4 regions of the Actinomadura scrupuli genome follow, and region 4 is predicted to be linked to each of the others. Evidence: riboswitches for the same ligand, from Rfam matches in the RefSeq annotation. Region 4 holds a riboswitch; each other region holds the start of a gene.
What was found. A riboswitch is a leader RNA that binds a small molecule or an ion and turns the genes downstream of it on or off. The one in region 4 is predicted to bind cyclic di-AMP.
Positions count from the first base shown of each region.

Region 1: linked by a shared signal. The riboswitch ahead of ACRYCC_RS29355 (CHAP domain-containing protein) and the one ahead of ACRYCC_RS09920 (CHAP domain-containing protein) in region 4 are both predicted to bind cyclic di-AMP.
Region 2: linked by a shared signal. The riboswitch ahead of ACRYCC_RS08010 (coiled-coil domain-containing protein) and the one ahead of ACRYCC_RS09920 (CHAP domain-containing protein) in region 4 are both predicted to bind cyclic di-AMP.
Region 3: linked by a shared signal. The riboswitch ahead of ACRYCC_RS21585 (CHAP domain-containing protein) and the one ahead of ACRYCC_RS09920 (CHAP domain-containing protein) in region 4 are both predicted to bind cyclic di-AMP.

Region 1 is NZ_JBPCCU010000007.1:212,690-217,972, reverse strand. It holds gene ACRYCC_RS29365 (M48 family metallopeptidase) at 1-1,236, opposite strand, end outside; gene ACRYCC_RS29360 (hypothetical protein) at 1,233-2,513, opposite strand; gene ACRYCC_RS29355 (CHAP domain-containing protein) at 2,602-3,537, opposite strand; cyclic di-AMP (ydaO/yuaA leader) riboswitch at 3,547-3,727, opposite strand; cyclic di-AMP (ydaO/yuaA leader) riboswitch at 4,074-4,259, opposite strand; gene ACRYCC_RS29350 (C40 family peptidase) at 4,557-5,283, opposite strand, start outside.
Region 2 is NZ_JBPCCU010000002.1:61,626-66,908, reverse strand. It holds gene purL (phosphoribosylformylglycinamidine synthase subunit PurL) at 1-1,424, shown strand, start outside; gene ACRYCC_RS08010 (coiled-coil domain-containing protein) at 1,504-2,487, opposite strand; cyclic di-AMP (ydaO/yuaA leader) riboswitch at 2,491-2,627, opposite strand; gene ACRYCC_RS08005 (sterol carrier family protein) at 2,764-3,213, shown strand; gene ACRYCC_RS08000 (LamG domain-containing protein) at 3,427-4,053, shown strand; gene purF (amidophosphoribosyltransferase) at 4,616-5,283, shown strand, end outside.
Region 3 is NZ_JBPCCU010000004.1:498,685-503,967, reverse strand. It holds gene ACRYCC_RS21595 (PP2C family protein-serine/threonine phosphatase) at 1-1,255, opposite strand, end outside; gene ACRYCC_RS21590 (rod shape-determining protein) at 1,472-2,479, opposite strand; gene ACRYCC_RS21585 (CHAP domain-containing protein) at 2,761-3,462, opposite strand; cyclic di-AMP (ydaO/yuaA leader) riboswitch at 3,473-3,612, opposite strand; gene ACRYCC_RS21580 (Crp/Fnr family transcriptional regulator) at 4,026-4,742, shown strand; gene glgA (glycogen synthase) at 4,753-5,283, opposite strand, start outside.
Region 4 is NZ_JBPCCU010000002.1:484,016-489,298, forward strand. It holds gene ACRYCC_RS09915 (NAD-dependent epimerase/dehydratase family protein) at 1-841, opposite strand, end outside; cyclic di-AMP (ydaO/yuaA leader) riboswitch at 1,046-1,253, shown strand; gene ACRYCC_RS09920 (CHAP domain-containing protein) at 1,255-2,274, shown strand; gene ACRYCC_RS09925 (amidohydrolase family protein) at 2,391-3,452, shown strand; gene ACRYCC_RS09930 (ABC transporter substrate-binding protein) at 3,597-4,913, shown strand; gene ACRYCC_RS09935 (carbohydrate ABC transporter permease) at 4,910-5,283, shown strand, end outside.

The sequences.
Region 1 (5,283 bases), on a different contig from region 4:
CTCCGGACCGCTCGGGTGCGTCGCCCACAGCGCGTACTCGGCCGGGGCGGGCCGCAGGTCGGAGATGTTGCGCACCGACAGGGCCCGCTGCATCCGAGTGAAGGTCACCGGGTCCCGGGTCAGGTCCAGCGAGTGCACGTCGGCCCGGGCCTCGATGCGGCGGGTGACCAGGTTCTGTGCCGGGCCCGCCGCCTGGGCCAGCACCGTCACGACGGCCAGGACCAGGCAGACGGCCCGGGGATCGGCCGGCGACTCCGCCCCCGCCCGTGCGAGCACCCGCCGGGAGGTGACGGTCAGGTAGAGCAGGCAGACCCCGGCCGAGACCCCCAGCGCCCCGGCGAGCGTCCCGTAGAGCACGTCTCCCCGCTTGGCGTGCCCCAGCTCGTGCGCGGCGATCAGCTTGATCTCGTCCGGCGGAGCGGCGGCCAGCAGCGTGTCGTACACCACGATCCGGCGGGTGGGCCCGAAACCCGAGACGTAGGCGTTCAGTGCCGTCGTGCGGCGGGAGGCGTCGGCCACCAGCACGTCGCGGACCGGTACGTGGTCGGCCGCGGCGAGCCGCAGGAGCTCGGTGCGCAGCGGGCCCGGCTTCATCGGGGTGAAGGAGTTGAAGAGCGGCTCGACCAGCACCGGATAGAGGAACGAGAAGATCACGACCAGCAGGAAGCCGCCCGCCGCCGCGGGCGCCCACCAGTGCCGGGGGAAGCGCCGTACCAGCAGGTGCAGCAGCACCAGCGCCACGATCCAGGTGAGCGCGACGATGGCCGCGGACCTGAGCCGGTCCAGTGCCCAGCCCGGCCAGTCCTGGGTGGACAGCCCGTAGCGTCGCAGCACCGTCTCGCTCCAGACGCCGAACGGCAGCGCAACCGCCTGGAGCACGGCCGTCAGGGTCAGGGCCGCCACGACGACCTGCACCGGCCATCGCCGTACCGGGCGGACGACCACGCCCAGCAGCCTCGCGCCGAGCGGGCTCAGCCCCAGCGCCAGGACGGCCAGCAGCCCGGCGGCGAGGCCGAGGAGGGCCGGTGCCCGCAGGTCCGCGCTGAAGGACGCCGAGCGGGCGAGCTGCGCGGCGGTGAAGTCGCGTGCCGGCTCGGACGCCACCGCGCCGGCCGGCGGATGACCGGGGATGCGGCCGGGCAGCGGCCGCCAGGGCGTGGAGAGGGCCAGCGTGACCAGCAGCGTCAGTCCCAGGCCGGTCAGGGTGAGCGCCGCGGCCCGCCGGCCGTCCCTCACGCGAGCTCCTCGCGCAGGTAGTCCCGCCACTGGGCGGTGAAGGCCGCGGTGCCGAGACCGAGCACCGTGCGGAGCGCGTACTCCTGCTGGCGGGCCGGGTCGCTCGCACCGGCCTGCTTGGCTCCGGCCGCCCGGTACAGCTTCACCAGCCGTTCCTCGCCGTAGCGCTCGGCCACCATCCGGCAGGCCAGCCACGCCAGCTCGTAGGCCTGCGACAACCCTCCCGAGGCGCCGGCGAAATCGTCGCGGCCGGGCAGCCCGGGGGGTATCCGGCCCGCGGCGACCTCGGTCCGCAGCTCCCGGGCCGCCGATCGCACGGAGACCTTGAGGCCCTTGTAGCCGACGTAGTCGGCGAGCCCTTCGATCAGCCAGATGGGCGTACGGTTGTCGCGCGCGCCCCCGGTGGCCACGTGGGTGAGCTCGTGGGTGAGCACCACGTGCCGGCCGAGGGCGTTGAGCTTGGCGAAGGTGTCCGGGGCGATGATCACCCGGTCCTGGCCGTGCGCGGCTCCGCCGGGGTCCTTGGTGACGGTGGCGAGCGCCGCGATCTCGCGCAGGCTCTGGCCGCCGCCGATCAGGGACTCCACCTGCTGCTCGTCACCCGGGACGAGCGCCACGGCGGTGCGCGCCCAGTGCGTGCCCACCGTGCCCGTCACGATCGGGACCGCCTGGTCGAGACGCCGGGCGATCTCGTGCAGCCAGGACGAGGTGGTGCTGTTGCCGATGACCAGGCTGTGTCTGCCCTTGACCACGGTCAGCGGGCCGCCGTCCCAGATCTCGGCGTCGTCCCGCAGCCCCTGCGCGGAGCCGTCGCCGGTGATCAGCCAGCCGGTCCGGGGGTGGCGGGCGAAGGTGAGATAGCGGGTGCTGACCACGTCGGAGCCGTCGAACCCCGCCAGCCGGTAGCGCAGGGTGAGGCGCAGGGTGGCCCCCAGGGGGCCCGCGGTGGCCGGATAGCCGGTGTCGGCCTCCTGCCGCCATCCGGACAGCGGAAGCCGCCGCAGGCTGTCGAACAGCTCGCCCTGGCGGGCGAGGAAGGCGGGCTGGGCAGGATCGACGACGGCGAGGAAGGCGGCCCTGTCATGGGTGCGCACCGCCCTGGCCTGCAGCGCGAGCAGCGCGGCGACGGCGGCCCGGTCGGGTGCGGGGGAGTTCGCCCCGGGCGAGGCCGAGGGCCGTACGCCGGAGTCCCGACCGTACTGCAGGGACACCGCGCCGATCGCGATCACCAGGGTGAGCGCGGCGGCGGCCCCGATGGCCACGACGAGTGCCCGCACGCCTCCCCGAGGGCGATTCGGGGAGGCGGCGGACGACTCTGCCGGCCCGGCGTCCATGGGCCAGATCCTAGTGGGCGGGTATGCCCGCCTACTTCGCGTACTCGGGGTACCCGTATCCGACAACCGAGTCAGTGGAACGTTCCCGAACCATGACCGCGTCGTTGGTGTTGCCCTCGACGGTCTCGATCGTCCCGTCGCCGTTGTCCTTCACGACCAGGCCGACGTGCTCGATGCCGTCGGTGCCGCCGCCGTTCCAGGCGAAGAACACGACCGCGCCCGGCTTGGGCGTCGTGCCCCAGCGGCCGGCCTTCTGGAACCACTTGGCGTGCTCGACGGTGTAGGCGTCCTGGCCCATGCCCCGGACCCCGACCTGCTGGCCCACCCACGAGACGAACATGTCGCACCAGGCCGCGTCGCCGTAGCCGGAGATCGTCCCGCCGTCACGCCGGACCGTCATCCGGGCCTGCGGCGTGGTCATGTACCACTGCTGGAACTTGGTGACGCCGTTGGCGTTCTCCTCGATGCCGACCTGCTTCTTGGCGAGGTTGATGACGTCCTGGGCGCTGGCCACCGGTGCCGCGTTTTTCTTGACCTGCTCGGCTTTGACCTGCTCGGCTTTGACCTGCTTGGTGCCGGCCGGCTGCTTGCCCGGGTCCTGCTTGCGCACCTCCTGCTGGGGTGCTGCCGCGCGGGCCTCCTGCGGGCGCACCGCCGGCTGCCGCACCGCCTGCTGCCGGGCGTCCTGCCGGGCGGCCAGCCGGGCATGGGCGGCCCGGAGGGGTACGGCCTGCAGGGTGCCGGCGGCGGTGATCTTCGCCGGCGTGTGCGCGGCGGCGTTGACCATGGCCCCGGCGGGGGTGACCACAGCGGCGTTCGCCGTCCCCTGCCCGAGCACGGGCTTCCCGGAGGCCGTCCCGGCGTAGGCGGCGGCGACCGTGGCGGTCAGCGCGGTGCCGGTGATGAGGCCGCCGGCCAGCCGGAGGGCGAGGGCGTTGCTGCGGGACTTCCGGTGTCGACCTGGCATGACATGTTCTCCTTCTTCCATGCCGCCTACCGGGTTAGCTGACGGGTTCGGGCCTGGAAGCGGCCCTACGGCGAAGCCCTCGGGCGTTCGTCGATTCACCCCGTGCGAGACGATCCGAGGCATGCCTCAGGTCGGCTTCGCGGAATGGGTCCCCGGCTCCGCGGGTACGCGGACTCGGCGGTCGGCGCCCGCGAGGGGGCGCCTCCACTGATTAAGAAATGGCAAACGTGCTGGATCGGTAGGAATGGGCGCTCACGGGGGAGCGGTCCGGCTGAGGGGCGATGGCCGCTCAGCGGGACGGTGCCGCACCAGGGAAGATGGTCCTGCGGCGTTCGGCGCAGGGGCTCGTCGTGGTCCGTCGTCCGGCCGGATGGGTGAGGGGCCGGCGACGTGGGTGACCTGACCGGTGATCTGACCGGTGACGGCCCGGGCCGAGGGGGAGCCGACCGGTGGTCACGGCGGGGCCGGGCTCGCGGGCCGGATGGGGCGGGGGAGTGCGTGAGGGGTCACGGGAAGAGCGTGGCGGGACAAGGAGGGCTCCTTCTTCCAGACGCCTACCGGGTTAGCTGACGGATTCGGGCTTGGAAGTCGCCCTACGGCGCACCTGGCGTGGGAGGAAGGTGCGCCGATTCACCCCTGGGCGGCCGTCGGGGACTCCGTCCCCGGGGCCACCCGCTTGGGTCCCCGGTTCCGCCCGAGGGCGGACTCGGCGTTGCCGCCGCGAACATGAGCCGGATGAGGCCGCACGGGCCTTTCGGGGTCCGATCAGGTTCGAGGCGAACGCGATGTGAGGATGTGGGTTCGTGTCACCCGGCCCTGGAAGCGGACCGCCCTGCCGGCCGTACTCCTGGGGTGGAGCAGGTGCGTGGGCGGACCGAGCCGAGTGATGGGATCGTGACGCTTGGGAAGCGCCCCAACCGGACATACAGTACCAAAAACCCTAGACATGGCAAGTGACCTGCAAAAATAAGACGGGCCGGGCAAAGCCCGGCCCGTCTGGAGGTCTCGTGCGGGATGGTTCAGGGACGGCCGCCGGCCAGGAAACCGCCGTGCGAGGAGATGGAGGAGAGTCGGACGTTGACGCCGGTGTGCGGTGCCTCGATCATCTGGTTCTTGTCCACGGCGATGCCCACATGGCCCAGCCCCTGGAAGAAGACCAGGTCACCCGGCTGCAGGTTCTCCCGGCTGATGTGGCGGGTGGCGTTGTACTGCGCGGCCGCGTTGTGCGGCAGGGAGACGCCGCCGGCGCGCCAGGCCATCATCGTCAGGCCGGAGCAGTCGAAGCTGTTCGGACCTGCGCCACCGTAGTGGTACGGCTTGCCGAGCTGGGCGTAGGCGTAGTTCAGGGCCGCCCGCGCGTTGCCCGTGGCGGGGCCGTTGTAGGTGCCGCCGATGGTTCCGCCGCCATTGGAGGGCTCGCCGCCCGCCTGCCTGAGCAGTGCCTTCTGCTTGGCCACGGCCTTGTCGAGCACCGCCTGCTGAGCCTTGATCTTGCTGAACTGGCCCTTGATCTCCTCCGTGGACTCCTTGACCTGGCCGAGCTGACGCTGCAGGCGCTGGGCGGAGAGCAGGAACTGGCCGAGCTGGGAGGACCGGTTCTTGGAGAGCTGGGAGAACACCGCGACCTGGTCCAGCACGGTCTGCGGGTTGCTGGCGGACATGAACGTGGACACATCGGTCATGTCGCCGGACTTGTACGCGGTGGCGGCCATCTCGGCCACGCGCTGGCGCATTCCGGCGTAGGTC
Region 2 (5,283 bases), 420 kb from region 4:
GCACCGGCGGCATGCACGTCGACCTCAACGCGGTCCCGCTGCGCGACGCCACCCTGCGTCCCGAAGAGATCCTCATGAGCGAGTCGCAGGAACGCATGATGGCGGTGGTCACACCCGGCGACCAGGCCCGGTTCCTGGAGGTCTGCGCCAAGTGGGACATCCCGGCGACCGTCATCGGCGAGGTCACCGACACCGGCCGGCTGGTCATGACCTGGGGCGGCGAGGTCATCGTCGACCTGCCGCCGAAGACCGCCGCGGACGAGGGCCCCGTCTATGAGCGGCCGATCGCCCCGCCGCCCGAGCTCGGTGCGATCCAGGCCGAGACCCCGGGCCGGCTGCACCGGCCGTCCAACGGCGAGGAGCTCCGCAGGACCGTGCTGTGGCTGGCCGCCTCCCCCAACCTCGCCTCCAAAGAGTGGGTGACCTCGCAGTACGACCGGTACGTGCTGGGCAACACCGTGCTGGCCATGCCCGAGGACTCCGGCGTGATCCGGCTCGACGAGGCCCTGCTGGCCCGGGGGGACGAGCCCACCGAGGCCCCGGAGGGCGGCGGCCACCTGGGGGTCGCGCTGTCCCTAGACGGCAACGGGCGCTACACGCGGCTCGATCCGTACGCCGGGGCCCAGCTCGCGCTGTCGGAGGCGTACCGAAACGTCGCCACCACCGGTGCCCGGCCGCTCGCGGTGACCAACTGCCTCAACTTCGGCTCGCCCGAGGACCCGGGTGTCATGTGGGAGTTCTCCCGTGCGGTGGAGGGGCTCGCGGACGCCTGCCAGGCGCTCGGTGTGCCGGTGACCGGCGGAAACGTGAGCTTCTACAACCAGACCGGCACCACGCCGATCAACCCCACGCCGGTCGTCGGCGTGCTGGGCGTGCACGACGACGTACGCCGCCGGGTCTCCATGGCCTTCGCGTCCGAGGGGTCCACGCTGCTGCTGCTCGGCGACACCCGCGAGGAGTTCGGCGGCTCGGAATGGGCGCACGTCGTCTACGCCCACCTGGGCGGGCTCCCGCCGCTGGTGGACCTGCCCGCCGAGGCGGCGCTGGCATCGGTGCTGATCAGCGGTGCCCGGGACGGCCTGCTGGCCGCGGCGCACGACCTGTCCGACGGCGGCCTGTCACAGGCGCTGGTCGAGTCCTGCCTGCGCGGCGGGCTGGGCTGCCGGGTGACGCTGCCGGGGGATCCGTTCGTGACGTTGTTCAGCGAGTCGGTGGCCCGGGCCGTCGTGGCCGTACGGCCCGGCAACGAGAATCGCGTCATCGCCCTCTGCGAGCAGGCCGGGGTGCCGGTGACCCCGCTCGGTGTGGTCGGCGGGGACACGCTGACCGTGCAGGGGGCGGCCGACGGGCAGCCGCTGTTCTCTATCTCGCTGGCCGAGCTCCGTGAGTCCCACGAGGCGACCCTGCCCCGCTACGTCAACTGAGCGAGCCACTGCAGGCTCGCAACGCCCGAAGGCCCGGCCGATCTCCGGCCGGGCCTTCGGGCGTCGTCGGGCTCCCCGGTCAGAAGACCGAGATGTGAACGTGGTCGAAGTGGTTGGCGGTGATGCCGCCGCGGTCCGACATGGCCCGCCAGCCGGGGCTGCGCATGTCGTAGATGCGCTGGCGCCAGATGACGTACTTGACGCCGAGCCGGGAGGCATTGGCGATCACCCAGTTGGCCACCTGGGTGCCGTGCGCGATCCGGTCGGCGCTCGGCATGCTCCCGCCGGTGCTCTCCATGAAGTCGCAGGCACGGCCGGTGCCGTGGTCCTGCGGGTCGCCCGGACGCAGGCAGCCGATCACCGGGAACGGGCCGAACCGGGTGTCGACCTCGCTGCGGACCTTGATCAGCCGGGCGGTGAGCCCGCTCGCCCCGATCAGCGGTGACGACGGCTTGAACTTGTTGATCAGTTGTTGCATCCGGGTCTTCTGGCCCTGCAGGTCCTTGATGTTCTTCTGCAACCCGGCGATCTTGGCCACGGCTTCCTTGCGGGCCTTGTCCTGCTGGTTGATCAGAGACTGGATCTGGTTGACCTTGGCGGCCCGGTTGCGGCTCAGATGGCTGGCCAGGGTGGCGCCGTCCAGGACCCCCGACGGGTCGTCGGTGGACAGCATGGAGACGGTGGGGTCGACGCCGCTGCTGATGTACTGCGAGGCGGCCATCTGCGCGACCAGGACACGGGCGCCGGCCAGATCCTCCTGCAGTGTCCTCGACTTCTTGAGCGCCTGTTCGGCGGCCCACTTGGCATCGCGCAACTGCGCGAAGTCGTCGCCGTACTTCTTCTCCAGCGCCTTGATCTGCTTGGACAGCTTGTCCAATTTGTCAGAATTACCGGGGCTCGCCGCAGCCTGGGGCGTCAGGGCGGAGGGGGTGGTGGCGGCACCGGACGTTGAAGGGACCAGCAGGAACGCGCCGATCAGGGTCAGCAGAACCGCGCCGGCACGGCGTCGTACGGGGGAGCCATGGGGGCACACCTCTGGCTCTTGGGAGGTGGGGGGCTGCACACGCTCTCCTCTCCTCGATGCCTACCGGGTTAGCTGACGGGTTCGGGCCGGAGGCGCCCTACCGCAGCGAGCTGCGGATTCACCCCAGATAACGTTGGGTCCCCGGTTCCCGTGGGGGCGGGATTCGGCTACGCCGATCAGCCTGCCGCCCGGGTGGCGACGAGTCACCGATCGAATAACAGTGAACTGTAAGGAATCATGCTCGACTCGGCCAAGAGTAGCGTCATCGTTATCCCGCCGAGTCCCGATCCACAAGAGTCGGTAGGGTCCAGCCCGATGTCACGTTCCCAGAGCCGGGTTCTCACCCGGGCGGCACTCGACGCTCAGCTGGCCGAGCTCGGCCGTCCGCCGTACGCCGGTCCCGAAACCCCTGCCGCGCTGCGGCGCGGTTCCCTCGACGCGGTGCTGGCCGCGTACGACTCCGGCGCCGAGCCTCACCGCGTCATCGTCAAGGCCGCCGTGCGCTTCCTGCTCGACGTGCTCGTGGCGGCCGCACCGGGCAAATCCGTGGAGGTCCGGGTCCCGCCCTACGCCGCCGTGCAGTGCGTCGAGGGACTGCGGCACACCCGCGGCACCCCGCCGAACGTCGTGGAGATGGACGCGCCGACCTGGCTGGCACTGGCCACCGGCCGGGCGAAATGGGCCGAGGCCCTCTACGACGGGCGGATCCGGGCCAGCGGCTCCCGCGCCGATCTCTCCGCCCACCTGCCGCTCACGCTGCCCTGACCCCGGAGGGTCACCGGGGGCCACCGGCAGGCCAGTGATCAAGCCAATGATCGAGCCATGGGATCGAGCAATGGGATCAAGCCGGGATCGAGCCATGGCGGTCGGGTCCGAAATCGATCGGACACCGTGACCGAATCGGACACCCGTCTTGCCGGGGGAGGTGTGCGGTGTCAGCGTGTGGGAACGAGTGGGGCTTCTCGAGGAGGTGAAGCCATGCTCACGGCGCACTGGACGTTCGACGCCGACACGATCGAGGGCCGGTCGGCGGCCGACTCCACCGGGAGCGGGCTGACGGCGACCCTGGACGGGCCTGTCGCCGTGGTGCCGGGCCGCGGCGGCGGCGGCGCGCTGAGCTTCGACGGCTCGGGCCGGGTGGTCATCCCGGCGGCACCGCAACTGGTGCTGAGCCAGCTGTTCGGCTTCAGCATCGCGTTCTACGTCAACGTCGCGGAACCGCCCACCGGTGAGTGGCGCGGGGTGCTCTACAAGTCGGTCGCCGAGCACGACGCCCGTGGCCTGGGCCTGTGGTTCTATCCCGACGATCTACGGCTGCGGGTCCAGTTGTTCACCGCGAAGGGCCCGGAGTTCGCCGACAGCAGGCGGCTGGAGGTCGGGGTGTGGACGCACGTCGCGCTGGTCGTGGACCCGGACGAGCTGTACGTCTACGTCGACGGTGAGCTGGACACGGCCGTACGGCTCGACCAGCCCGTCGTGACCCCGGCCGGCCCGATGTACCTCGGCAGGGACCCCACGGGGCTGGGCTTCGCGGGGCTCTTCGACGATCTCCGGATGTACGCCACGGCGCTCACCGGCGAGGCCGTACGCGCGCTGCTGGACTGACCGCCGGCCTGACCGCCGGCCTGACCGCCGGCCTGACCGCCGGACCGGCCGCCGGCCTGAACGTCGTGATCGGTCCCGGCGAAGGGGAACTCGCGTTCGATGCACAGCCGCCGGGCGGCGCGGTCCGGATAGCGGGAGACGTCACCGCACTCGGCGGCCCTGCTGAGGAACCAGGAGAGCACGCCCAGCGCGAGCAGCAGGGCCAGCGCGCACACGACGATGCCCACGACCGCCCGGCCGCGGTCCCGGTGGCGGGCCACCCCGAAGATCCCCAGCCCCAGCCCGATCATGGCCGGCAGGGCGCCCAGCCCGACCAGGAGGGCCAGCGGCACCGCCACCGCGCCCAGGACGACCGATGCGGTCCCCATCCCCTGCCGCTGGGGGGGCGTGGTCACGTGGGGCCGGTAGCCGGGCATCGTCGTCATCAAGCACCTCCAAGTGTCGGCTCCCAGGGTTCCGGGTGAAGGCGGGGGCCGGGGGCGGGCGAGGTTCCCGCGTCGGCAAAGGTCTTTTATGGATTGCGCCGATCCGAGCAGGTGAGTGCCCCGCTTAGACTGGTCATGTGCCCCACGGTGACGGACGTCTCAGCCACGACCTCGACCCCTCGGACCTCGGCCCGCAGGATGCCTGCGGGGTGTTCGGCGTATGGGTTCCTCCCGACGAGGCACAGCGCGCGGAGGTCAGCAAGCTCACCTACTTCGGGCTGTACGCCCTGCAGCACCGCGGTCAGGAGTCCGCCGGCATCGCGGTCAGCGACGGCGCCCGGATCGTGGTCTTCAAGGACATGGGCCTGGTCGCCCAGGTGTTCGACGAGTCGGTGCTGAACACCCTGCGCGGGCATGTCGCAGTCGGCCACTGCCGCTACTCCACGACCGGCTCCCCGACCTGGGAGAACGCCCAGCCGACGTTCCGGTCCAACGACGCGGGCAGCCTGGCCCTCACGCACAACGGCAATCTGATCAACACCCCGGAGCTGGCCGCCAAGCTGGCGCCCGGCGAGCTCACCGCCACCAGCGACACCGAGGTCCTCACGGCGCTGCTGGCCACCCGCCCCGGCGGGCCGGCGGCCGCGGCCGCGGAGATCCTGCCGGTCACCCGCGGCGCGTTCTCGCTGGTCTTCATGGACGAGCGGACCCTGTACGCGGCACGCGACCCGGAGGGCATCCGGCCGCTGGTGCTGGGCAGGCTGGAGCGCGGCTGGGTGGTCGCCTCCGAGACCGCCGCCCTGGA
Region 3 (5,283 bases), on a different contig from region 4:
CGGCCAGGCTGCGGACGGCCACCTTGAGGCCCGGCACGGTGACCAGCTCGTGGTCGGGGGGAAGGATGGCCCGCCGCAGGGTGAGCGTCACCTGGCGCTCGCGCACCGTCTCGCCCTGCTGGCGGAGGAACTCCTTGCGGGTCTCGGCCAGCGCGTCCTCGATGTAGCGCCGGCGGGTGATGTCCTGCGAGATCACGCTGACGGCGACCGGCCGTCCGGAGTCGTCCAGCACCGGCTCGGCGAAGATCCACAGGTGGCGGTTCTCCCCCGCCGCGGTCATGATCCGGTGCTCCAGCTCGATCGGCTCGCGGCGGCTGAACAGCGTATGCAGGCTGTCCTCCATCAGCGGCAGGTCCTCCGGCAAGACGATCTTCGGAAGCTCGTCCACCGGGACCGGGCCCTCCTGGGGCGTACGGCCGTAGTTGGCGAGCATCTGCGGCGACCACGTCTGCTCGTCGGCGACCAGGTCCCACTCGCCGAAGCCGACCAGCGCCAGCCGCTCGGCGCGCTCCAGCCGGCGCCGGACGCGGTCCTCCTCGTCGTGGTAGCGCCAGGTGACGCAGACGCCGGTGGGCACCCGTACGCAGCGCACGCTGAGCCGGGCCGAGCGGGCGACCCCGTTCTGCGCGGTGGAGAACACGAAGGGCCCCCGGGCGTACGGTTCGCCGGTCTCCAGCACCTGGACGTAGGACTCGAACAGCCCGTTGAGCGCCGTCCCGGGATCGACGCGGAGCAGCCGGTGGCCGACGAGCTCCTCGGCCCCCCGGCCGAAGATGTCGGTGGCCCGTTCGTTGAGGGCCGCGTTGAGAAAGTCGATCACCCGGCCCTCGACGTCCCGGACCGGGACGAGCCGGCTCGCGCAGTCCTGGGTCGCATCCAGCACCCCCCGCGCCACGGGGTCGTCGGGAAGCCCGGCGAGCAGTTCCGCGTCCCCCGCGGCGTCCTCCACGGCCAGCCGCCGCAGCACCTCCTCCAGCGCGGCGGCGCGGTCCTCGCCCAGCCGCCGCGCGGTGTCCATGACCAGCGACCCCGCGGCCTCGTCGTCGCCCGGGGCCAGCACCGGCGGCCGGCCGGCGATGACCAGCGCGGCCGTCTCCGGCAGTTCCAGGTCGAGATCCCTGGCCAGCCAGATCAGATGCTGCAGCGCCTCGCCCACATGACACCGCAGGCGCTCCGCGAGGACCACCCTGGCCTGGGCGACCACCGCCCGGTCTCGCATGGTGGCCCTCAGGTCCAGCAGTTCCGGCGCGTTCAACCCGCCACCGGCGCTCGGCCCCCTGCCCGTCGCAGCCGAAGAACTCATCCCACCCCCGGGAACTCAGCGTGATGTGGGGAGAATGACCTGGCGGAAACCTCATCCCACATCAATGCAATATAGGGCAAAATGAGAACTCGCGCGCCTCAACCTGTCACTATTCGGACAATTCCGAGTAATATCCTAAATTTACACCATTGGCAGGTAAATTAATGGTCATTCGTCGGAGAGTTCCTCCGCGTACTTGGCCGAGCCGAGCACGACCGACCCCAGCGGGTCGTCCACCAGATGGGTCGGGATCCCGATCTCCGACCGCAGGAGATCCTCCAGGCCGTCCAGCAGCGCGCCGCCTCCGGTGAGCGCCATTCCCTGGTCCATCAGGTCGCCCGACACCTCCGGCGGGCATTCCGAGAGCGTCTTCTTGACGAGGTCGACGATCGCGCCGACGGGTTCGGCGATCGCCTCGCAGATCTCCGCCTGCGAGATCGAGACGATCTTCGGCAGGCCGGTCATCGCGTGCCGCCCGCGGAGCGAGGTGGACCTCTCCTTCCCGGTCGGGTAGGCCGATCCGGCCGCGATCTTGGTCTCCTCGGCCGCCCCGAGACCCACCACCAGGCCGTGCTCCCTGCGCGCGTACGAGACGATGGCCTGGTCCAGGTCGTCACCGCCGATCTGCAGCGCGTGGGCCACCACGATGCCGCCCATCGAGATGATCGCGGCGTCGGTGGTGCCGCCGCCGACGTTGACCACCATCATGCCCTCGGCCTCGGACTCGGCGCCGACGAGCCCCATGCCGATCGCCGCCGCCATCGGGGACTCGATGATGTGCACGCGCCGGGCGCCGGCCAGGTGGGTGGCCTCCTGGACGGCCCGCCGCTGCACCGCCGTGATGCCGCTCGGCACCGCCACGACGACATGGCGCTTGATGAAGTTCGGCGGCCGGTTGGCGACCCGGAGAAAGTGGCGCATCATCCGGGTGGCGATCTCGAAATCCGTGATCACCCCACCCCTGATGGGATGGACCATGGTGATCGTCTCAGGAACACGGCCGATCATCTGCTTGGCCGCGGCACCCACCGCGATGATCCGGCCTGATCTGCTGTTGATTGCCACGACGGACGGTTCCTTCAGCACCAGCCCACGGTTGCGCACATGAATGGACGTGTTGGAGGTACCGAGATCGACCGCGGTGTCACACCTCAAGAATGCCAGCTTGCTGCCCATGAGAGACCAGCCTTCTGCCAGACGAGTGACCCCAGTGGAGTACCGGCGTCATAACACGACATACCCGGGCGGACAATCGGTCAGCGTTCGGCGCCCGTCAAGAACGGCCAAAGAGCGGCGTCCGGGGCCGGGCACGAGGGGCCGGGCGAGAGGGAGCCGGGGCGAAAGGGAGCCGGGGCGAAAGGGAGCCGGGGCGAAAGGGGGCCGGGCATGACGAGGCCGGACCGCGCGGGGGCGCGGTCCGGCCTGTGGCCGCTCGGGCGGCGGGGGTACTGCGGTCGTCAGCCGGCGGCGTACTCGGGGTACCCGTAGCCGATGACGTCGGAGGTGGGGCGGATCTTCTTCGCCACGACGTCGCCGCTGGTGTTGCCCTCGACGGTGGTGATGGTGCCGTCATGGTTGTCCTTGACGACCAGGCCGACATGGTCGATGCCCTCGGTCCCGCCGCCGTTCCAGGAGAAGAACACCACGGCGCCCGGCGTCGGCTTCTCGCCCCACCGGTGGGTCTTCTGGAACCACTTGGCGTGCGCGACCGTGTAGGCGTCCCGGCCCATGTGCTTGACACCGGCCTGCGCGCCGACCCAGGAGACGAACATGTCGCACCAGGCGGCGCCCTTGTAGTCCTTGACGTTCCCGCCGTCGCGGCGGGCGAGCTGCTTGGCGTCCGGCGTGGACTCGAACCACTGGTGGAACTTGGTCTGGCCGGACGCGTCGGCCTTGATGCCGACCTGCTTCTCGGCGAGGCTGACGACGGCGCCCGCGGTGGCCAGCCGGGCCCCCGAGTTGACGTCGGCGCGCTGCGCGGCGGAGTGCGCCCCGGCCCGGACGGACTGGTCGACGGGGGACGCGGACACGGCCGCGGAACCGGCCACGACGGCCCCGACCGCGACGGCGCCCACCACGACACCCGAGGTGACGCGGCTCTTGAAGGACTGGACGCGGCTCGTGAGGGATGAGAAGAACTGTGCGTGCGTGCTTGTCACTGAGCGTGACTCCTCTTCTTCCAGGTCGCCTACCGGGTTAGCTGACGGATTCGGGCATGGAAGTAGCCCTACGGCGCGCTGAGCACGCCGATTCACCCCTGAAACGTGGGTTCCCGGTTCCGCAGAATGCGGATTCGGCGGAAGACGGCCGCTGTAGAGGCAGCCGGCCTTCGATGGACATGTATGGGAGCGCGGATCGGTGTCACGCGCGCGTCACGGCCCTGGAGACGGGTCCGGACGAAGAGATGATCTACGACCATCTGGGCGACACATGGGGCGCATCGCCATAACCAGACATAACGGTATCAAACCACCAAGACGGATGCAAACCTGGCGCAAAACCGACGAGCCGATCGTCATGTTCTCCCCTCGCAGGTATGGTCGCCGTCACGGCGCGGTCACTTCGGCGCGCGCCGGCCACGATCATGGACGGGCACCCGCCCAGGGGCCGGAACCCCCCGTCCAGGCCTTGTCACGGCCCTCCGCGACCGTGTCCACTGGAGACTCCCCCGGATCAGCGCCGCATCTGTCGTCCGGAGGCCTCGCGGGAAACGGAGACATGTGTGGGGGACGAATCCACCGAAGGAATGACCGAGCTGAGCTTCTGGGACGCGCTCGACGAACCGGAGCGGGACGCGCTGCGCGACGCGGGCCGGGAGCGTGAGTTCCGCCCGCACGCCGAGCCGCTGTGCTTCGAGGGGGACTCCTCGTCGACCAATGTGGTGATCATCCTGTCCGGCTGGGCCAAGGTCACCTCCCCGACCCCGTCGGGGCGCCAGGTGGTCTTCGCCGTGCGCGGTCCCGGTGACGTGGTGGGGGAGATCTCCGCGCTGTTCCGCAGGCCGCGTACGGCGACCGTGGAGGCGCTGGACGAGATCAGGGCCCTCACGGTGCCGGCCTCCCGGTTCACCAGCCTGCTCGACGAGCATCCACGGTGCTGGTGGCCGTTGACCGCCACGATCGTCGGCCGCATGGACGAGCTCGGCAACCGGCTGCGCTGGCACGCGGAGGCCGACGGCAAGCGGCGGCTGGCCCATCTGCTCGTCTATCTGGCCGAAACGTCCCTGCGCTACCAGAAGCAGGGCCCGGAGGGCATCGAGATCCTGCCCCGGCTCTCGCACACCGAGCTGGGCAGCTGGGTGGACGCCTCGCGGGAGACCGCGGCACGGGGGTTCCACGAGCTGCGCAGGCGGGGCCTGGTCACCACCGGGTGGAAGAGGATCACCGTGCTCGATCTCCAGGGCGTCCGCGACTACGCCGCCGGATCGGGGCCGCGCTGAGCGGCGGGCCTCAGCCGGCCGGGGCGAGCAGCCCGGCGTACAGGTCCCGGGTGCGCCGGGCGATCTCCGTCCAGGAGAAGTGCTCGACGGCACGCCGGCGGCCGGCCAGGCCCATGGCCGCCCGGTCCGGATCGGCGAGCACGGCGTTGACCCGGTCGGCCAGGTCGGCGGCGAAGCGGGCGGGGTCCAGCGGCGTGCCGTCGGCGGCCTGCTCGACCGGCACCAGCAGACCGGTCTCCCCGTCGGCGACCACCTCGGGGATGCCGCCGGTGGCCGTGGCCACGACCGGCGCCGCGCACGCCATCGCCTCCAGGTTGACGATGCCCATCGGCTCGTAGATCGAGGGGCAGACGAACACCGTCGCATGGCTGAGGACCTGCACCAGCCGGTCGCGCGGCAGCATCTCCTTCAGCCACACCACGCCGCCGCGCTCGGCGCGCAGCCGCTCGACCGATGCCTCCACCTCGGCGGCGATCTCAGGGGTGTCCGGGGCGCCGGCGCACAGGACCAGCTGGGCGGCCGGGTCGAAGGCGAGCGCCGC
Region 4 (5,283 bases):
CCATCCGCGAGGTGAGCCGGGCGAGCTCGTGCGGGACCGGGATCGCGTGGTCGCCGAGCGCGTGGGCCAGGTCGGTCACCGTGATCTCACCGTCCGCCGCCAGGTTGTACGCCCCGGGTGGCCCGGCGCCGACCACGGCCGCACGGACGGCCGCCGCGACGTCGTCGTGGTGGACCAGCTGGAAGGGCATACCGGGGTCGAGCAGCACGGGCCGCGGGAGGGGCACGGTGCCGAGCAGCCGGCGCACCGGTCCGGGCAGCCGCTCGGCGGCCCGCCGCCAGGGCAGGCTGCGCACCAGCAGCGTCGCCTCCGGGCCCGCCACGATGCACGGGCGCAGCACGTACACCTCGAGCTCGGGGGAGAAGGCGGTCACCTCGCCCAGCATGGTCTCGCAGGCCGCCTTCTGCTGGGAGTAGTAGTGCAGCTCGGAGCCGCGGACGGGCACGTCCTCGGTGATCGGCACCGGGTTGTCGGCGTGGTAGCCGTACGCCGCGAGCGAGGAGGTGTAGACGAGCCGGCTCGGCCGTGCCGCCGCCACCGTGGCCTCGAAGACGTTGCGGGAGCCCTGGAGGTTGATGTCGCCGGTCTGGTCCCGCGAGCCCAGGATCGCGAAGGCGAGATGGACCACCACGTCGGCGTCCGCGACGAGCTCGTCCACGGCCTTCCGGTCCAGCACGTCGCCCTGCCGGTACTCGGTCCTGTGCAGGCCCAGCGCGGCGGGGTCGAACGGCCGCCGGGCCATCCCCACGATGCGCGCCACCCGGTCGTCCCGTTCGAGAGCGCGTACCACCGGCATGCCGATCTCACCGGTCGGCCCGGTGACCGCGACTGTGAGCCCCACGTCCGACCTCCCGTGCCCGGGTCGCCATCTCGATAACAGAGAGAGTAACCTCCCGCGCCGCGGATTCGCTGGTGAGGACGGGTCGCGCCGCATACCAGAGGTGATCGACATATGCGTTCTCGTTACCCTTTCTTGACCTCCGTGTTTAACTTCACGTACATTGCGCCGAGATCGATCCGTGACCTATCTCGCGCTTCGAGAAGTACGTAACGACCGCCTAACCCTGAGACGCGGTGCGTCGAGGGGGCCGAGGACCCAATGGTCGGAGTTTCCGGGGCCGTTCCTGGCCGACTCCGTCGGGGTGAATCCGCCAGGTCGTCCGGACCGTCAGGTGCCGCGATGACGCGTGCGGTAGGGCGAACTCCTGGCCCGAACCCGTCAGCTAACCCGGTAGGCGGCACAAGGGGAGCCTTATGGATGCAGTGGGGCAGAAGCTGCTCGACGTCGCCAGGACGCAGCTCGGGTACACCGAAAAGGGCGACGGCTACACCAAGTTCGGCGACTGGTTCGCGAAGAACGTCGATGCCCAGCACGACTCGTACTTCGTGACGGCGCCCTGGTGCGACATGTTCATCGCCTGGGCCGCGGACAAGGCCGGGGTCGCCGGCTCCGTGGGCCAGTTCGCCTCGACCCAGGAGCACGCGGCCTGGTTCCAGCAGCAGCACGCCTGGGGCACCAAGCCGCAGCCGGGTGCGCTGGTGTTCTACTCCTGGTCGGGGTCGAAGAGCATCTCCGACATCGATCATGTCGGCCTGGTGGAGCGCGTCGAGGGCGGCACCCTGCACACCATCGAGGGCAACACCGAGGGTGTGCACCTCATGCGCCAGACCCGGGACACCGATGCGGTCGTCGGCTATGGCTACCCGGCCAAGGTGAAGGTCGCGGGCGCGTCCTCTCCCGTCGAGCAGTACGTCCCCCGGCACGCCGCGCCCGCGCCCTCGCTGGAGACGATCCTCAACGACGCCCCGCCCGCCGCGCGTACGGCCACCAAGGCGCTGTCCGCCGGGCACCACGAGAACGGCCCGCTCTCGGGCCACGAGGTGGCCCTCTCGGGGCTGGCGGCGGTGCTGCTGTGCGGCAGCCTGGCGCTGGCGGTCGGCAGGACCACCGCAGCCAAGGTGCCCGCCCCGCCGGCGGTACGGGTGCGCAAACGCGGCCGTCACCACCGGACGGCCCTGCCGGTGAGCCTGCCCGCCGAGATCACCGCGGCCGATCTGGACGCGGCCGAGGCCGGCACGGTCATGATGCCCGCGCTCACCCTGGCCGCCGCGGCCGAGGCCGAGGACCGCGCCTTCTGGGGCAAGATCGCGGAGTTCGAGGACGACCAGGAGCTGGCGTTCTGGAACGACCTGCACGCCGCCGTCGGCCGTCCGGCCGAGACCCCCGGCGCCCTCGGCGGCGCGTACGTCCCGGACCGGTCGTACGCGAGCTGACGGCGCGCACCTCCCGGACCGCTCGTACACCGCTCGTACACCCGGGACGGCTCGTACGCGAGCCCACCCCGGCGTAGCGATCGCATTCGATCATTACGCGTGATTGAATCTGCACGATGACCGCTGAAGCGCTGCGCGAGCTCCGGCTGCGCGACTACACCCCGCGTTCGCAGGCCCGGGTGGAGGTGACGCAGGTCCCCGCCGCCGCCTATCCCTGCATCGACGTGCACAACCATCTGGGCCGCTGGCTGTCGTCCGACGGTGACTGGCCGATCGCCGATGTCCCGGCGCTCGTCGCGATGATGGACGAATGCCGGGTCGAGGCGATCGTCAACCTCGACGGCCGGTGGGGCGGTGAGCTGGGCGACAACCTCGCCCGCTACGACGCCGCGCACCCGGGCCGGTTCTACACCTTCTGCCAGCTCGACTGGCGGGCGCTCGCCGAGCCGGACGGCGTGCCCCGGCTGGTCCGGGAGCTGCGCGAGGCCGCGTCGCGCGGGGCGCGCGGGCTGAAGGTCTGGAAGGACCTCGGCCTGCACCACCGTGACGCGGACGCAAACCTGGTGCTGCCCGGCGATCCCCGGCTGGCGCCGGTCTGGCAGGCGTGCGCGGACCTCCGGCTGCCGGTGCTGATCCACAGCGCCGATCCGGTGGCCTTCTTCGAGCCGCTCGACCCGTGCAACGAGCGGCTGGAAGAGCTGATCGAGCATCCGGACTGGTGGTTCGGCGACACCGGCCGTTTTCCCGCCTTCGCCCGGCTGATCGGCTCACTGGAGGCGCTGGTCGCGGCGCATCCGGGCACCACCTTCATCGGCGCGCACGTGGGCTGCAACGCCGAGGATCTCGGCTGGGTCGACCGGATGCTCACCACCTACCCGAACTTCCACATCGACCTGGGCGCCCGGATGGCCGAGCTCGGCCGCCGGCCACGGGCCGCGGCGGCGCTCATCGTGCGGCATCCGGAGCGGGTCCTGTTCGGCACCGATGCCTTTCCTCCTGCTTCGGAGGATTATCGGCTCTGGTTTCGGTTCCTGGAGTCCGCGGACGAGGCCTTCTCCTATGCTCCGGGGGCGGAGATCCCTCCGCAGGGGCGCTGGCACGTACAGGCGCTCGACCTGCCGCCCGCAGTACTGCCCCCGCTGTACGCGGTGAACGCTCGCCGGTTGCTCGGACTCTGACAGCCCGTCATCTGGCGTTTTCTTCGCATTATGCCTTGTTCGATGATTGTTTCTGATCTAAAGTCCCCAACAACAATCGTTAACGAGCACAGGACCCGGGCGTGGGGCACTCGGGTGCACCGCTCCGCAGAGGGAGTCGTCAAGATGCGCGCAACACCACAACGGGCCGGCCGGCGGATCGGCGAACGGATCGCGGCCACCACGGTAGCGCTGGCACTCGGGACCGTGGCGGGCTGTTCGGGTGGTTCGGATGACTCGGGCGGAACGGCGAAGTCGAAGGACGCCGTGATCGTGTGGCACGGTTACACCGAGGTCGAGGCGAAGGCGTTCACGGACCTGGGCCTGGAATGGAACAAGGCCCACCCAGACCAGAAGGTGAACCTGACCTTCGGCGGCAGCAACGACGACGTACTCAAGAAGACGCTGGCGTCCTTCGTCTCCGGCAAGGCCCCCGGCATCGCCTACCAGTACGGCTCGTCGATCAACACGCTCTCCAAGCGGTCCCAGACCCAGGACCTCACCTCGCTGGTGAAGAGCAGCCCGGACTTCCAGTGGGACGACTTCTTCGTGGCCGTGCAGCAGGCCGCCACCACGCCGGACGGCAAGATCTACGGTGTCCCCGCGCTGGTGGACAACCTCGCGCTGGTCTACAACAAGAAGCTCTTCGACGCCGCCGGCCTGTCCTACCCGACGCCCGACTGGACGTGGACCGACTTCCAGAACGCGGCGCGCAAGCTGACCGACCCCGCCAAGAAGCAGTACGGCTGGTCGTATGTCAACGACGGTTCGGAGGACACCGTCTGGCGGTACATCGCCATGCTGTGGCAGGCGGGTGGCGACCTGCTGAGCCCGGACGGCAAGAAGTCCGCTTTCGACTCCCCGGCCGGGCTGGCCGCCATGCAGCTGCTGCACGACATGGCGGTGACCGACCGCTCGGTCTACCTGGAGACCGGCGACGGGCAGTACCAGAACCTCTTCAACTCCGGCAAGATCGGCATGCTCTGGACCGGGCCCTGGGACCTGTCCACGATCAACAAGGACATCTCGTACGGCGCGCAGGTCCTGCCCGCCAAGATCACCCATGCCACCATCGCCGGCCCGGACAACTTCATGCTGTTCAACAAGGGCGACCGCGACACGGCCTGGGCCTTCCTGAAGTGGCTGGACTCCGCCGAGACCCACCTGAAGTTCTCCCTCGCCACCGGCGACCTGCCGCTGCGCGAGTCGGAGACCAAGCTCCCCGGCTACCAGGACTTCCTCAAGAAGTACCCGGCCAACAAGGTCTTCGTCGACAACCTGGCCAAGAACGTCACCAAGTCCCGGCCGAACATCCCCGAGTACCCGAAGATCTCCCAGGTCCTCGGCACCGCCATCCAGTCGGTGCTGCTCGGCAAGGCTCAGCCGCAGAAGGCGCTCGACCAGGCGCGTGACCAGATCGACCAGATCCTCGCGGGGGCATGATGGCGGTGGCGGCGGCCGGGCGGGCCGCGCGGGGAGAACGCGGACGGAAGGCGCCGGGCCGCAGGGCCCGGCAGTCCGACCACTTCGCGGGCTGGGCGTTCGCGTCACCGGCGGTGCTGCTCATCGGAGTGTTCGGCCTGCTGCCGGTGGTCTGGTCGCTGGTGCTGTCCTTCCAGCAGACCGACCTGACCTCGCCCGGCACCTGGTCCGGCACCTCCAACTACCAGCGGATGGTGCACGACCCGGTCTTCTGGCAGGCGGCACGGCAGACCCTGGTCTACTGCGTGCTGTTCGTGCCCATCACCATGGGGCTGGCGGTACCGATCGCGGTGCTGCTCAACCAGAAGGTGCGGGGCATGACCTTCTACCG